DNA from 2 places in the Achromobacter sp. HNDS-1 genome. Region 2 is predicted to be linked to the other one. Evidence: riboswitches for the same ligand, from Rfam matches in the RefSeq annotation. Region 2 holds a riboswitch; the other holds the start of a gene.
The links. Region 2 has a riboswitch for glycine ahead of gcvT (glycine cleavage system aminomethyltransferase GcvT). Riboswitches for the same ligand answer to the same signal wherever they lie in the genome.

Region 1: another riboswitch for glycine. It lies ahead of ABFG95_RS04245 (D-amino acid dehydrogenase); the one in region 2 lies ahead of gcvT (glycine cleavage system aminomethyltransferase GcvT).

The regions. Positions count from the first base shown of each region.
Region 1 is NZ_CP157584.1:947,292-954,349, reverse strand. It holds gene ABFG95_RS04260 (PLP-dependent aminotransferase family protein) at 82-1,602, shown strand; gene ABFG95_RS04255 (PhzF family phenazine biosynthesis protein) at 1,659-2,447, shown strand; gene ABFG95_RS04250 (sulfite exporter TauE/SafE family protein) at 2,592-3,335, shown strand; gene ABFG95_RS04245 (D-amino acid dehydrogenase) at 3,387-4,616, opposite strand; glycine riboswitch at 4,661-4,747, opposite strand; glycine riboswitch at 4,749-4,840, opposite strand; gene ampC (class C beta-lactamase) at 4,978-6,267, shown strand; gene ABFG95_RS04235 (CopD family protein) at 6,353-6,778, shown strand; gene ABFG95_RS04230 (MetQ/NlpA family lipoprotein) at 6,980-7,058, shown strand, end outside.
Region 2 is NZ_CP157584.1:2,428,561-2,435,618, reverse strand. It holds gene ABFG95_RS11225 (superoxide dismutase) at 92-706, shown strand; gene ABFG95_RS11220 (ZIP family metal transporter) at 734-1,627, shown strand; glycine riboswitch at 1,708-1,800, shown strand; glycine riboswitch at 1,834-1,956, shown strand; gene gcvT (glycine cleavage system aminomethyltransferase GcvT) at 2,040-3,140, shown strand; gene gcvH (glycine cleavage system protein GcvH) at 3,237-3,614, shown strand; gene gcvP (aminomethyl-transferring glycine dehydrogenase) at 3,709-6,582, shown strand; gene ABFG95_RS11200 (DUF945 family protein) at 6,689-7,058, opposite strand, start outside.

The DNA of each region.
Region 1 (7,058 bases), 1.5 Mb from region 2:
GCGCGATTCCGGTGGCATGCCCCAGGGGGGCGATGGGGGCAATGTAGCGATAGAATGGCCCGATGAAATAGGGCCATTTTCATGAACCAGACCAAGCCACTTTCGCGCGACACCCGCCAGGAGGCCAGCCTGGACCTGCCGGTCGATCCGCCGCGCCCGGACGAATCCAAGCAGTCCTGGGTGTACCGGCAGATCCGCGAACGCATCCTGCGCGGCGTCCTGCCCTCGGGCGGGCGGCTGCCATCCACCCGCAGCCTGGCGGCGCGCTGGCACGTCGCCCGTTCCACCGTCGAGGCCGCCTACGACCAGTTGCGCGGCGAAGGCTATACCGCCGGCGCGGTCGGGTCCGGCACCTATGTGGCGGCGGTCATCCCGGATAATTTCTTTCGCCACGGACTGCCGGGCGACGCGGCCACGGCGCCCGCCGCCGCCACGTCCGACGCGCCGCCCGCGGCGGGCCGCGCGCCACCCCCGGACCGGGATGCCGACCATTCGGTTCCCCCCTTGCGGCACGAGCCCCCCTTCACCGCGCGCGGCGCCGACGCCTCGCTGTTTCCCATGGCGGCCTGGCGCCAGGGCCTGCTGGCCAGCGCCCGGCGCGTCACGGCGGCGCAATTGGCACGCGAGGATCCCCAGGGCTGGCAGCCCTTGCGCGAACAGATCGCGCGTTACCTCGGCGCGGCGCGCGGCATTGCCTGCGACGCCGACCAGGTGGTGGTGCTGACCGGCATCCGCGACGGCCTCGACCTCAGCGCGCGCCTCTTGCTCACGCCGCGCGACAAGGTGCTGGTCGAGGACCCCGGCTACCTCAACGCCCTGCCGCTGTTCAGTCAGTACACGCGGCGCGTGGCGCCGGTGGCCATCGACCAGCACGGCTTTTCGGTGGCGCGCGCCCGCCGCCATCGCGGCGTCAGGCTGGTGCACGTGACGCCGGCGCACCAGTCGCCCACCGGCGTCACCATGCCGGTGTCGCGCCGCCTGGAGCTGCTGGACTGGGCGGCACAGGCCGGCTGCTGGATCCTGGACGACGACTACGACAGCGAATTCAACTACGACGGCGCGCCGCTGGCCGCCCTGAAAAGCCTGGACCGCGCCGACCGCGTGATCCACTGCGGCAGTTTCAACAAGACCCTGTTCAACGCCCTGCGCATCGGCTATGCGGTGCTGCCGCGGCCGCTGGTGGCGGACTTTGCCCGCGCCCGCTACCTGACGGGACGCTCCAGCAGCATCGTCGAACAGATGACGCTGGCGGCGTTCCTGGAAAGCGGCGGCTTCGCGCGCCATGTGCGGCGGGCGCGGGCGATCTACGCGCAGCGGCGCGACCGGGTGCTGCGCATGCTGCGCCAGGCGGCGGGCGCGGCGCCGCTGCGCGTCAGCGGCGAGCATGCGGGCTTTCACCTGGTGTGGTGGCCGCCGCCCGGCTTCGACGTGGCGGCGCTGCTGGCAAGGGCGCGCACGCGGGGCCTGGGTCTGCAGCCGGTCGCGCAATTCTGCCGGCGCGTGTCCTGGCCGGCGGGCGTGGTGATCGGCTACAGCGCGCGCCAGGAAGCGGACCTGGACGGCCTGGAGGCGCTGCTGCGGGAAGTCGCGGGCGTTTCGTAGCAAAATGCGGCATGGCGGCGACGTGTCCCGCCTTCACCGTTTTTCCAGGATTTCTCATGCCGCAACTCGATCTCTACCAGGTAGACGCCTTTTCCGCCGTGCCCTTCGGCGGCAACCCCGCCGCCGTGGTGCCGCTGCAGGCGTGGCTGCCGGACGCCACGCTGCAACGCATCGCCGAAGAGAACAACCTGTCCGAGACCGCCTACGTCGTGCGCCGCGGCGACGTCCACGAGCTGCGCTGGTTCACGCCGAAGGTCGAGGTCGACCTGTGCGGTCACGCGACCCTGGCGACCGCCTGGGTGCTGTTCGAGCAATTGGGCGCCAGCGAAGACGTGCTGCGCTTTGCCACCCGCAGCGGCGAGCTGCGGGTACGGCGCGCCGGCGACGCGCTGGCGATGGACTTCCCCGCCAGGCAGCCCGTGGCCGAAGCCATCCCAGAGGGCCTTCTGCGCGCGCTCGGCCTGCCGGCGGCGCGCGCGCTGTACCGCGCCGACGATTACCTGGTGGTGATCGACGACGAAAGCCTGATCGACGGCCTCGCGCCCGACTTCGCCGCGCTGGCGGCGTTCGACGTGCGCGGCGTGGCGGTGACGGCGCCATCCGCGCGCTACGACTTCGTGTCGCGCTGGTTCGGCCCGCGCGTCGGCGTCAACGAAGACCCAGTGACGGGGTCGGCGCATACCTCGCTGGCGCCGTACTGGGGCGAGCGGCTGGGCAAGACAGAACTGACTGCCGAGCAGGGCGGGGCGCGCAAGGGCCAACTGCGCTGCGAACTGCGCGACAACGGCCGCGTCATCATCAGCGGCCAGGCCGCGCTGTACCTGCGCGGCACGATCTTCCTGTGATCGCGGCCGCCATCACCGAAAACCTATCGCGTCATCAGCACTTCAAATAGGGGCGCCGCGATGCGCGCCTAGAATCTGCCGTCACGAGATCCGGGCGAGCCGAACGGCCTGCCAGCGGACGCGACGACAAGGAGACGCAGGGCAATGGATGCGGTATGGATAGTCGCCATCGGCGCGGCCGTGGCGGGGTTCGTGCAGGGCCTGTCGGGCTTTGCCTTCGGCATGGTGGCCATGTCGTTCTGGGCCTGGGTGCTGGACCCCCGGCTGGCGGCGGCGCTGGCAGTGTTCGGCGCGCTCACCGGGCAATTGCTGGCGGTGTTCTCGGTGCGGCGCGGCTTCAACTGGGCGCTGCTGTGGCCTTTCCTGCTGGGCGGCCTGGCCGGCATTCCGCTGGGCGTCCTGGTCCTGCCGCACCTGGACATGGACTGGTTCAAGGCGGTGTTGGGCGCGCTGCTGGCGCTGTGGTGCCCGGTGATGCTGATGGCGCAGCGGCTGCCGCGCATCGGCGGCAACCGCTGGGGCGATGGCGCGGTGGGGCTGGCGGGCGGCGTGCTGGGCGGCATCGGCGGCTTTGCCGGCAGCGTGCCGACGCTGTGGTGCACCCTGCGCGGCTTCAACAAGGACACGCAGCGCGCCGTGATCCAGAACTTCAACCTGTCGATGCTGGCCGTGACCATGGCCATCTATCTGGCCACCGGCATCGTCACGCGCGATATGGCGCCCATGTTCGCGGTGGTGGCGCCGGCCATGCTGATTCCCACGCTGCTGGGCACGCGCCTGTACATCGGCATCTCGGAAGTCACGTTCCGGCGCGTGGTGCTGGGGCTGCTGACCTGCTCGGGGCTGACGCTGCTGGCCTCGTCGCTGCCGCGGCTGCTGGGGTATTGAGGACCGGTCCGCGTCCCGCCCGGTCCCGGCCTGTGGTCTGCCGCAACGGCTTTACGACAGTCCCACCCCCTCCCGCACGCTCGCCGCCAGCATTTGCGCCGTCGCCGCCGACAGCGTCCATCCCAGATGCCCATGCCCGGTGTTGTAGAACACGCCCGGCCGCTTGCCGGGGCCGACGCGCGGCATCATGTCGGGCATCATCGGCCGCAGGCCGCACCATGGCACCACGCGCGCGGTGCGCACGCCGGGGAAATGGCGGCGGGTCCAGTCCACCAGCGGCTGGATGCGTTCGGCGCGGATGTCCAGGTTGAAGCCGTTGAACTCGGCGGTGCCGGCCACGCGGAAGCGGTCGCCCAGGCGGCTGGTGACGATCTTGGCGGCCTCGTCCAGCAGGCTCACGGTGGGCGCGGCGGCCTGGCTCGCGGCGTCGTCCAGGTGCACGCTGATCGAATAGCCCTTGACCGGATAGATGTTCAGACGGTCGCCCAGTTGCCGCGCGAACTGGCGGCTGGCGGCGCCGGCGCAGACCACGATGGCGTCGGCTTCGTGCTGTTCGCGCCGCGCGCCTTCTTCACGCGCGATATCCAGCACGTAGGGCAGGCCGTCGCGGCTGATGGCGCGGATGTCCGCGTCCTGTTCGAAACGCACGCCGCGCCGCGCGCAGGCCTGCGCCAGGCCGCTGGTGAACTTGTGGATGTCGCCGGTGGCGTCGGACGGCGTGTAGAAGCCGCCGTGGCAGGGCGTCTGCAGCGTCGGCTCGATGCCGCGGATTTCCTCCGGCGTGACGGCGTGCCGCTCCAGTCCGCCTTCGCGCAGCAGCGCATTGGCGCGGCGCGCGGTCTCGAAGCTGGCGGCGTCGTGGTAGATGTGCAGGATGCCGCGGCGCTCCAGGTCGAAGTCGATGCCTTCCTCCTCGGCCATGGCGTACAGGTGCTGGCGCGCTTCGATTGCCATGCGGGTGGTGGCGATGGTGTTCTGGCGGTAGTTGCGGATCTGCCCCATGAACTGGGCCAGCCACGAATACTTGTGCCAGCTCGGGCGCGGATTGAGCAGCAGCGGCGCGTCGTGGCGGCCCAGCCAGCGCAGGCCCTTCATGATGGTGGCGGCGCTGTTCCACACTTCGGCATTGCTGGCGGACAGCTGGCCGCCGTTGGCAAAGGACGTCTCCATGGCGGGATAGCGCTGGCGGTCGTAGACGGTGACGTCGTAGCCCAGTTTGCTCAAGGCGTAGGCGGACGTGACGCCGGTGATACCGGCGCCGATGATGGCGATGCGGGGCATGATGGCTCCAGATGGCGTGGCCACGACCCAATGATCGTGGCACCCCATCTGTCTCTGTACCTGAGAGCTTCACCCGGGCGCGGCGGCGCGGGTTCCCCTTCGGTGGGCGCCAGGCGCCTCTCTCCAGATTGTCTAGACCGCGCAGTCCTGTTGCCTGAGAGTTTCCGGGGCGGTTGCTCCGTCGGCGCCCGCCACGGGGGGCGGGACTCTTCTGCGGGGTTTTGAATCGACGCACCGAGAATAGCCAAAATTCGTCGCGCGCGGGACTCAGGGTTAATACCAGGGGAGGCGCCGGATTGGCTCTACACTGGGCGCCGAACCGCCGGCACGCGCCGGCCGGAAAACGAAAGGACGACTCCGCATGCGCGTTCCGGCAATGTTCCGTATTTCCCTGCTGTCCATGACGTTGACGCTGGCCCTGGCCGGCGCCGCCTCGGCCAGCCCGGCCGTTGCGCAAGCGCCCGCCGGCAAGGCCTCCACGGCATCGACCTCCGCATCCACGCCCGCATCCACGCCCGCATCCACGCCGGCATCCACGCCGGCATCCACCGCCAAGCCATCCGCGTCCGCCAAGGCCGATCGCGCCACCGCCGCCGTCGACGCCGCCGTGGCCGAGGTCATGCGCGAATACGGCATCGCCGGCATGGCCATCGGCGTCAGCCGCGACGGCGAGCAGCGCTTCTTCAACTACGGCGACGCCTCGCGCGCGCCGCGCCGCGCGGTCTCCAGCGACACCCTGTTCGAACTGGGGTCGATCAGCAAGACCTTCACCGTCACGCTGGCCGCCTACGCCCAGGCCACGGGCCGCCTGTCGCTCACCGACAGCCCGGCCAAGTGGGTGCCCGAGCTGCAAGGCAGCGAATTCGCCAGGCTGACGCTGGTTAACCTGGCCACGCACACCGCCGGCGGCTTCCCCTTGCAGGTGCCGGACGCGGTGCAGAGCATGGCGCAACTGATGGACTACCTGAAGGCCTGGACCCCGCGGTACGCGCCCGGCACGCGCCGCACCTACGCCAACCCCAGCATCGGCATGCTGGGCGTGGTGGCGGCCCGCGCCCTGGGGCAGCCCTACGTGGCGGCGATGGAGCAGCAGCTGTTTCCCATGCTGGGCCTGCGCGACACCTACCTGGAAGTGCCGCCGCGCAAGATGCCCGACTATGCCCAGGGCTACGACAAGCAGGACGCTCCGGTGCGCGTGAACCCGGGCGTGCTGGCCGACGAGGCCTATGGCGTGAAGTCCAGCGCCCGCGACATGCTGCGCTTCGTCGAGATCAACCTGGGCACCGCGCCGGTCGATGCCACGCTGCAGCGCGCCATCGCCGAGACCCACACCGGCTATTACCAGCTGGGCGCGATGACGCAGGACCTGATCTGGGAGCAGTACTCTTACCCGGTGTCGGTGGACGATGTGGTGCACGGCAATTCCGCCCAGGTCGCGTTCGAGACCCTGCCGGTCAAGGCCCTGCAACCGCCGCTGGCGCCGCAGCAGGCAGTGTGGATCAACAAGACCGGCGCCACCAATGGCTTCGGCGCCTACGTGGCGTTCGTGCCGTCGCGCAAGCTCGGCATCGTGATCCTGGCCAACCGCAACTATCCGAATGAGGCGCGGGTGCGGCTGGCGTTGCGGGTGCTCAAGGCGCTGGCGCCGTGAACGCCGGCGTCGGTCTTTGCCGTAGCGCAAACCCGTCGGACCCGATTCCACCCCGGCGCGCGCCGCTGCGGCGATAATCGCGCGCATGACCTACCAATTACTCAAAATGCTGCATGTCGCCGCCGTGGTCGCATGGCTGGGCGGCTCCCTGTTCGTGTCGCTGTTCCTGCTGTCGTCGCAGCCGCCCGACAGCGACGAGGCGCCCAAGGAACGCAGGATGCTGGGCGCGCTGCGCCGCTGGACGCTGTTCGTGACCACGCCGGCGATGGTGCTGGCCTGGCTGGTCGGCCTGCACCTGGCCGTGACCTTCGGCTGGTTCGCGATGACCTGGATCTGGATCAAGATCGCGCTGGCGCTGGTCCTGTCGGGCCTGCTGGGCGTGCAGAGCGCCGCCTTGCGCCGCCAGTCGCGGGGCAGCGCCAAGCGCGCGCCGCTGGTCGACCTGTACGCGCCGCTCACGGTGGTCGCCGCGGCGGTCATCGTGACGCTGGTGGTGGTCAAGCCGTTCTGAGGCGGGGCGTGGCGCCTGGCCGCGTCCCGCGGCCAAGCCTTGCCCGCGCGCGTCATGGTCGCGGCAGGGCGCCACTTATGCGCCGGCGCCATATCCAAACGCCCCTGTAATAACGACTCAACCAACTATTCGTTCGCGCGCGCAGGGGCCATCCCTAGAATCGTCTGCTCATAACCGTATCGACTGAGAGGCGATTTCCATATGACTCCCCGCACTTACACCGCCCGCGCGGGCACGCTGGCCAAGGCCCTGCTGGGCGCCGTGCTGGCCGCGGCCGCCA
Region 2 (7,058 bases):
CGTTGTCGTATCAAATAAAAATACCTATCATTTGTATTTTCAAAAATAAGACGCTTGCCCTCGTCGGCGGCGTTGCCCGACGGAGATCGCCTTGGCCTACACCCTGCCGCCCCTGCCTTACGCCTACGACGCGCTTGAACCGCACATCGATGCGCTGACGATGGAGATCCACCACGGCAAGCATCACCAGACCTACGTCAACAACCTGAACGCCGCGCTGGAAGGCGCCGGCATCGCCACCGACGAGCCGGTCGACGCCCTGGTGGCGCGCATCGACCAGTTGCCCGAGGCGATCCGCGGCGCGGTGCGCAACAACGGCGGCGGGCATGCCAATCACAGCCTGTTCTGGGCGGTCATGTCGCCGCGCGGCGGCGGCGAGCCCGACGGCGCGCTGGCCCGCGCCATCGATGCCGAGCTGGGCGGCCAGGCAGCCTTCCGCGATGCCTTCACCAAGGCCGCGCTGACGCGCTTCGGCAGCGGCTGGGCCTGGCTCAGCGTGACGCCGGACGGCAAGCTGGCAGTGGAAAGCAGCGCCAACCAGGATAGCCCGCTGATGCAGGGCAACACGCCGATCCTGGGGCTGGACGTGTGGGAGCACGCCTACTACCTCAAGTACCAGAACCGCCGTCCGGAATACATCGGCGCCTTCTACAATGTGATCGATTGGTCCGAGGTGGCGCGCCGCTACGCCGTCGCCGTGGGCTGAGCCGGCATCGCGCGGGGGCAGTGGACCATGAACACCTTCAGCCGTCATCGCATCCGGCCCGCGGCCACCAGCGTCAGCGTCTGGACGCTGGCGGTGCTGGTCGCCTGCCTGGGCCTGCACCAGGCCTGGGTCTATTTCGATGCCAATGCGCCGCACGTGGCCGACGCGCTGCTGGGCGGCATGGTCGCCGCCGGCGCCACCGCGGCGGGCACGCTGCCGATCCTGTTCGCGCGCACCATCCCCCAGAAGATGCAGGACAGCATGTTCGGCTTCGGCGCCGGCGTGATGCTGGCGGCCAGCGCGTTCTCGCTGGTGGCGCCGGGCATCGCGGCGGCCGAGTCGCAGGGCGCCGGCCCCTGGGGCGCGGGCCTGACGGTGGGCGCCGCCATCCTGCTGGGCGCGGCGGCGCTGCTGCTGATGGACCGGCTGTTGCCGCACGAGCATTTCATCAAGGGCCGCGAGGGCATCGAGGCGCACCGCCTGCGCCGCGCCTGGCTGTTCGTCTTCGCCATTACGCTGCACAACCTGCCCGAAGGCCTGGCCATCGGCGTCGGCTACGCCGGCAACGATCCGCTGCGGGGCACCGCGCTGGCCACCGGTATCGCCATCCAGGACATCCCCGAAGGATTGGTGGTGGCGGTGGCGCTGATCGCCGCCGGCTACAAGCGCGCGTTCGCGGTGGCGCTGGGCATGCTGTCGGGCCTGGTCGAGCCGGTCGGCGCGGTGCTGGGCGCGGTGGTGGTGGGCTGGTCGACGGCATTGCTGCCGTGGGGCCTGGGCTTTGCCGCCGGCGCCATGCTGTTCGTGATCAGCCACGAGATCATCCCCGAGTCGCACCGCAAGGGGCACGAGGTCTACGCCACCTGCGGCCTGATGCTGGGCTTCGTGCTGATGATGCTGCTGGACACCGCGCTGGGCTGACACGGGCGCGGCGCGGCGACCGGCCAGCGTTCACGGATCAACAACGCAATCGCGTTTCGCGGTATGCTTTCGGCGCTGTCACGCATGTTGCGGGAGAGAGCGGCCGTTCGCGGCTGCCGCCGAAGGCGCAATTCGCCCGGAATCGCTCAGGTATCCCATACCGCGCATGCTTGCCCTGTCCCGGTTTTCACCGCGCGGACGCGGCAAAGCAGCACTCTGGAGAGACCTGGCGCCGCTGCCCAATCAGGGACATAGCGAGCAGCCCAGGCGCCGAAGGTGCAAACCCGCCACGCGGGGCAACTCTCAGGCAAAAGGACAGAGGGGCGGAAGATTCAGCCGTTGCGTGGGCGCATCCCGTCCGCCGGCGGCATTCCGTAACCCTGGCAACGCTGCCGCTCCGGAGTACCCGCGCATGTCCGCACCCCTCAAACGCACCCCGCTGGCCGACGAACATATCGCCTCTGGCGCCCGCATGGTCGATTTCGGCGGCTGGGACATGCCCCTGGCCTACGGCTCGCAACTGGAAGAGCACCACGCGGTGCGCCAGGACGCCGGCATGTTCGACGTCTCGCACATGCTCAACGCCGACATCACCGGCCCCGACGCCTACGCCTTCCTGCAGCGCCTGGTGGCCAACGACGTGGCCAAGCTGACCGTGCCCGGCAAGGCGCTCTACACCTGCATGCTGAACCCGCAGGGCGGCGTCATCGACGACCTGATCGTGTATTTCTTCGCCGCCGACGAATGGCGCGTGGTGGTCAACGCCGGGACCGCCGACAAGGACATGGCCTGGATGCAGCGCGTCAGGCAGGCCGGCAAGTTCGACGTCACCATCACGCCGCGCCGCGACCTGGCCATGATCGCCGTGCAGGGGCCCAACGCCCGCGCCAAGGTCTGGGCCGCGCGCCCCGCCTGGCAGGCCGCCAGCGAGCCGCTGACCCCGTTCGTGGCCGCCCGCGTCGGCGACGACACGCTGGTGGCGCGCACCGGCTACACCGGCGAAGACGGCTTCGAGATCGTGCTGCCCGCCGCCGAGGCGGTGCAACTGTGGCGCGACCTGGCGGCCCAGGGCGTGCGCCCGGCCGGCCTGGGCGCGCGCGACACGCTGCGCCTGGAAGCCGGCATGAACCTCTACGGCCAGGACATGGACGAACTGACCCAGCCCGGCGAAGCCGCGCTGACCTGGACGGTGTCCCTGAAGAACCCCGAGCGCCGCTTCATCGGCCGCGACGCGCTGGAGCAGTTCGCCACGCCCGCCGCCTTCGTCGGCCTGAAGCTGCAGGAACGCGGCGTGATGCGCGCCCACATGGCGGTGCGCACCAAGAACGGCACGGGCGAACTCACCAGCGGCACCATGTCGCCGACGCTGGGCGTGTCGATCGGTTTTGCCCGCCTGCCGCAAGGCGTGGTCGCGGGCGACACGGTCGAGGTCGACATCCGCGGCAAGTGGGTGCCTGCCCTGGTCTGCAAGCTGCCGTTTGTCCGTAACGGCAAAGCCGTCGAACACTCGTAAACTCGAAGCTTCGCGCCGCTGGCCGGGCCCTCGGGGCAGGCCGCCGGCGCGAGGCGCGCAACACCGTTTCCCTATCTGAATCCCCCAGGAGTTCCCATGAGTCTGCCCACCGATCGCAAGTACACCGAGTCCCATGAATGGGTCAAAGCCGAAGGCGACGTGTTCGTCGTCGGCATCACCGATACCGCCCAGGACCAGCTGGGTGACCTGGTCTTCGTCGGCGACGTCAAGGTCGGCGCCAAGCTGAACGCGGGCGAGACCGCCGGCGTGGTCGAGTCGGTCAAGGCCGCCTCCGACATCTACGCGCCCGTGGCCGGCGAAATCGTCGCGTTCAACGACGAGCTGGAAAGCAACCCCAACCTGATCAACGAATCGGCCTTCACCGCCTGGATCTTCAAGATCAAGCCGGTCAACGCCGCCGATGCCGACAAGCTGCTGGACGCCGCCGGCTACGAAGCCGTCGCCAACGGCTAAGCCCGTCAGGGCGGGCGCGGCGCTGGCGCCGCCGCCCGTCCATATGCATCACCGTCCGTCCCTCCCGACGACACCGCCATCCCGAGATCCCCCCATGTCGCGCGCCCTAGACACCCACACCGACTTCATCCCCCGCCACATCGGCCCCTCCGACGCCGACCAGGCCGCCATGCTCGCCGCCATCGGCAGCCCCAGCCTGGACGCCCTGATCGAAGAAGTCGTGCCGCCCAAGATCCGCAGCCAGGCGCCGCTGGCGCTGCCGCCGTCGCGCAGCGAAGCCGACGTGCTGGCCGAACTGAAGCAGATCGCCGGCCGCAACAAGGTCTACCGCAACTACATCGGCCAGGGGTACTACGGCACGCAGACGCCCAACGTGGTGTTGCGCAACATTCTCGAGAATCCCGCCTGGTACACGGCCTACACGCCGTACCAGCCCGAGATCTCGCAGGGCCGCCTGGAGGCCCTGCTGAACTACCAGACCATGGTTGCCGACCTGACCGGGCTGGACATCTCCAACGCCTCGCTGCTCGATGAAAGCACCGCCGCCGCCGAAGCCATGACGCTGGCGCGCCGCGGCGCCAAGTCGCAGAGCCCGGTGTTCTTCATCTCGCGCCACGTGCATCCGCAGACCATCGAGGTCGTGCGCACCCGCGCCGAGGGCCTGGACATCGAGATCGCCGTCGGCGACGAGGCCGACGGCCTGCCGGAGTGCTTCGGCGTGCTGCTGCAGTACCCGCACAGCACCGGCTCGGTGGCCGACTACCGCAAGCTGGCCGAGGCCGCCCACGCGCAGGGCGCGGTGGTGGCCGTGGCCACCGACCTGCTGGCGCTGGCGCTGCTGGCCGCGCCTGGCGAATGGGGCGCGGACATCGCCATCGGTTCGGCCCAGCGCTTCGGCGTGCCGTTCGGTTTCGGCGGCCCGCACGCCGGCTTCATGGCCTGCAAGGACGCCTTCAAGCGCAACATGGCCGGCCGCCTGGTCGGCGTGTCCAAGGACGCCCAGGGCAACCCGGCGATGCGCCTGGCGCTGCAGACGCGCGAACAGCACATCCGCCGCGAGAAGGCCACCTCGAACATCTGCACCGCGCAGGTGCTGCTGGCCGTGATGGCCGGCATGTACGCGGTCTGGCACGGCCCGGCCGGCATCCGCCGCATCGCCGAGCGCGTGCAGCGCTACACCGCCATCCTGCGCGCCGAACTCGGCAAGCTGGGCATCAAGGTCGCCAACGACACCTTCTTCGACACGCTGCTGCTGGAAACCGGCCCGGCCACGCCCGCCATCATCACCGCCGCCGAGTGCGAGCACATCAACCTGCGCCGTGTCGACGGCGCGCGCCTGGCCGTGTCGCTGGACGAGACCGTCACCGCCGCCGACCTGCAGGCGCTGGTGAACGTGTTCGCCGCCGGCCTGGAACGCGACGACGTCGAACTGGACATCGACGCGCTGGACGCCAAGGCGGCCGGCGGCATCCCCGCCGCGGTGGCGCGTGAAAGCGCCATCCTCAAGCATCCGGTGTTCTCCAGCGTGCAGTCGGAAACCGACATGCTGCGCTACCTGCGCAAGCTGGCCGACAAGGACCTGGCGCTGGACCGCACCATGATTCCGCTGGGCTCCTGCACCATGAAGCTGAACGCCACGGCCGAGATGATCCCCATCACCTGGCCCGAGTTCGCGCTGGTGCACCCGTTCGCGCCCGCCTCGCAGAGCAAGGGCTACGACGAGCTGATCACGCGCCTGTCGGCCGCGCTGTGCGAAATCACCGGCTACGACAACATCAGCCTGCAGCCCAACTCGGGCGCGCAGGGCGAATACGCCGGCCTGCTGGCGATCCGCGGCTACCACCAGGCCAACGGCCAGCACCAGCGCAACGTCTGCCTGATTCCGTCGTCGGCCCACGGCACCAACCCCGCGTCGGCGCAACTGGCCGGCATGGACGTGGTGGTGGTGGCCTCCGACGCCAACGGCAACGTCGACCTGGGCGACCTGCGCGCCAAGATCGAACAGGTCGGCGACAAGCTGGCCGCGCTGATGATCACCTACCCGTCCACGCACGGCGTGTTCGAGGAGGCCGTGACCGAGATCTGCGACCTGGTGCACCAGGCCGGCGGCCAGGTGTACCTGGACGGCGCCAACATGAACGCCATGGTCGGCGTGGCCAAGCCGGGCAAGTTCGGCTCGGACGTGTCGCACCTGAACCTGCACAAGACCTTCTGCATTCCGCACGGCGGCGGCGGCCCGGGCGTCGGTCCGGTGGCGGTGCGCGCGCACCTGGCGCCGTACCTGCCGGGCGTGGTGAACGAGCAGGGCAAGCTGCCCGGCGAAGCCAAGGTTGGCCCGGTCTCGGCCGCGCCGTTCGGTTCGGCCGGCATCCTGCCGATCCCGTTCGTGTACATCGCGCTGATGGGCGCCGACGGCCTGCGCCGCGCCACCGAAGTGGCGATCCTGAACGCCAACTACATCGCCACCCGCCTGCGCGGCCACTACCCGGTGCTGTACGCGGGCCGCAACGGCCGCGTGGCGCACGAGTGCATCCTGGACGTGCGTCCGCTCAAGGAAACCAGCGGCATCAGCGCCGAGGACATCGCCAAGCGCCTGATGGACTACGGCTTCCATGCCCCCACCATGAGCTTCCCGGTGGCCGGCACGCTGATGGTTGAGCCGACCGAATCCGAAGGCGTGGCCGAGCTGGACCGCTTCATCGAGGCGATGATCTCGATCCGCGAGGAAATCGCCCAGGTCGAGCGTGGCGAACGCGATCGCGAGGACAACGTCCTGAAGAACGCGCCGCACACCGCGCAGATGCTGCTGGCCGAGGAATGGCTGCACGACTACCCGCGCCAGCAGGCCGCCTACCCGGTGGCTTCGCTGCGCGAGGCCAAGTACTGGCCGCCGGTGGCGCGCGTGGACAACGCCTATGGCGATCGCAACCTGGTTTGCGCCTGCCTGCCGGTCGAAGCCTACGCCTGATGCCGCGTGACGGCCCGCCCCTTGGGGCGGGTCATCGAGGCTTGCCTGGCGACAGGCAAAAAAAACCCCCATCGCACGATGGGGGTTTTGCTTTTGCGCGGCCGTCTTACTTCCTGGCCGGCGCCGCCGACATCGCGGTGGCGAATTCCTCGGTGATGCTGAAGTAGGTGTTCAGCAGGATCTGCAGGTTCTTCTTGCCGATGCCGCCTTCGGCGTTCATGTCCATCTGCAGCACGGCCTGGTTCTTGTCGTCCAGGTAGGCGCGGGTCCAGCGGTATTCCTGGTTCCAGGCGTTGATGGCCTTGAGCGTGGCCGGCTTCTTGCTGGCGTAGGTGGCGGTGGCGACCAGGTCGTAGCACTTCTCGGAGAAGTCATTGCACAGGAATTCCAGGCGCAGGTCGGTGGCGCCGGAATTGCTGGCGTCCAGGATCAGCACCGGGCCGTCGTCGCCGTCGGTCTTGCGGGTGGTGTAGCCC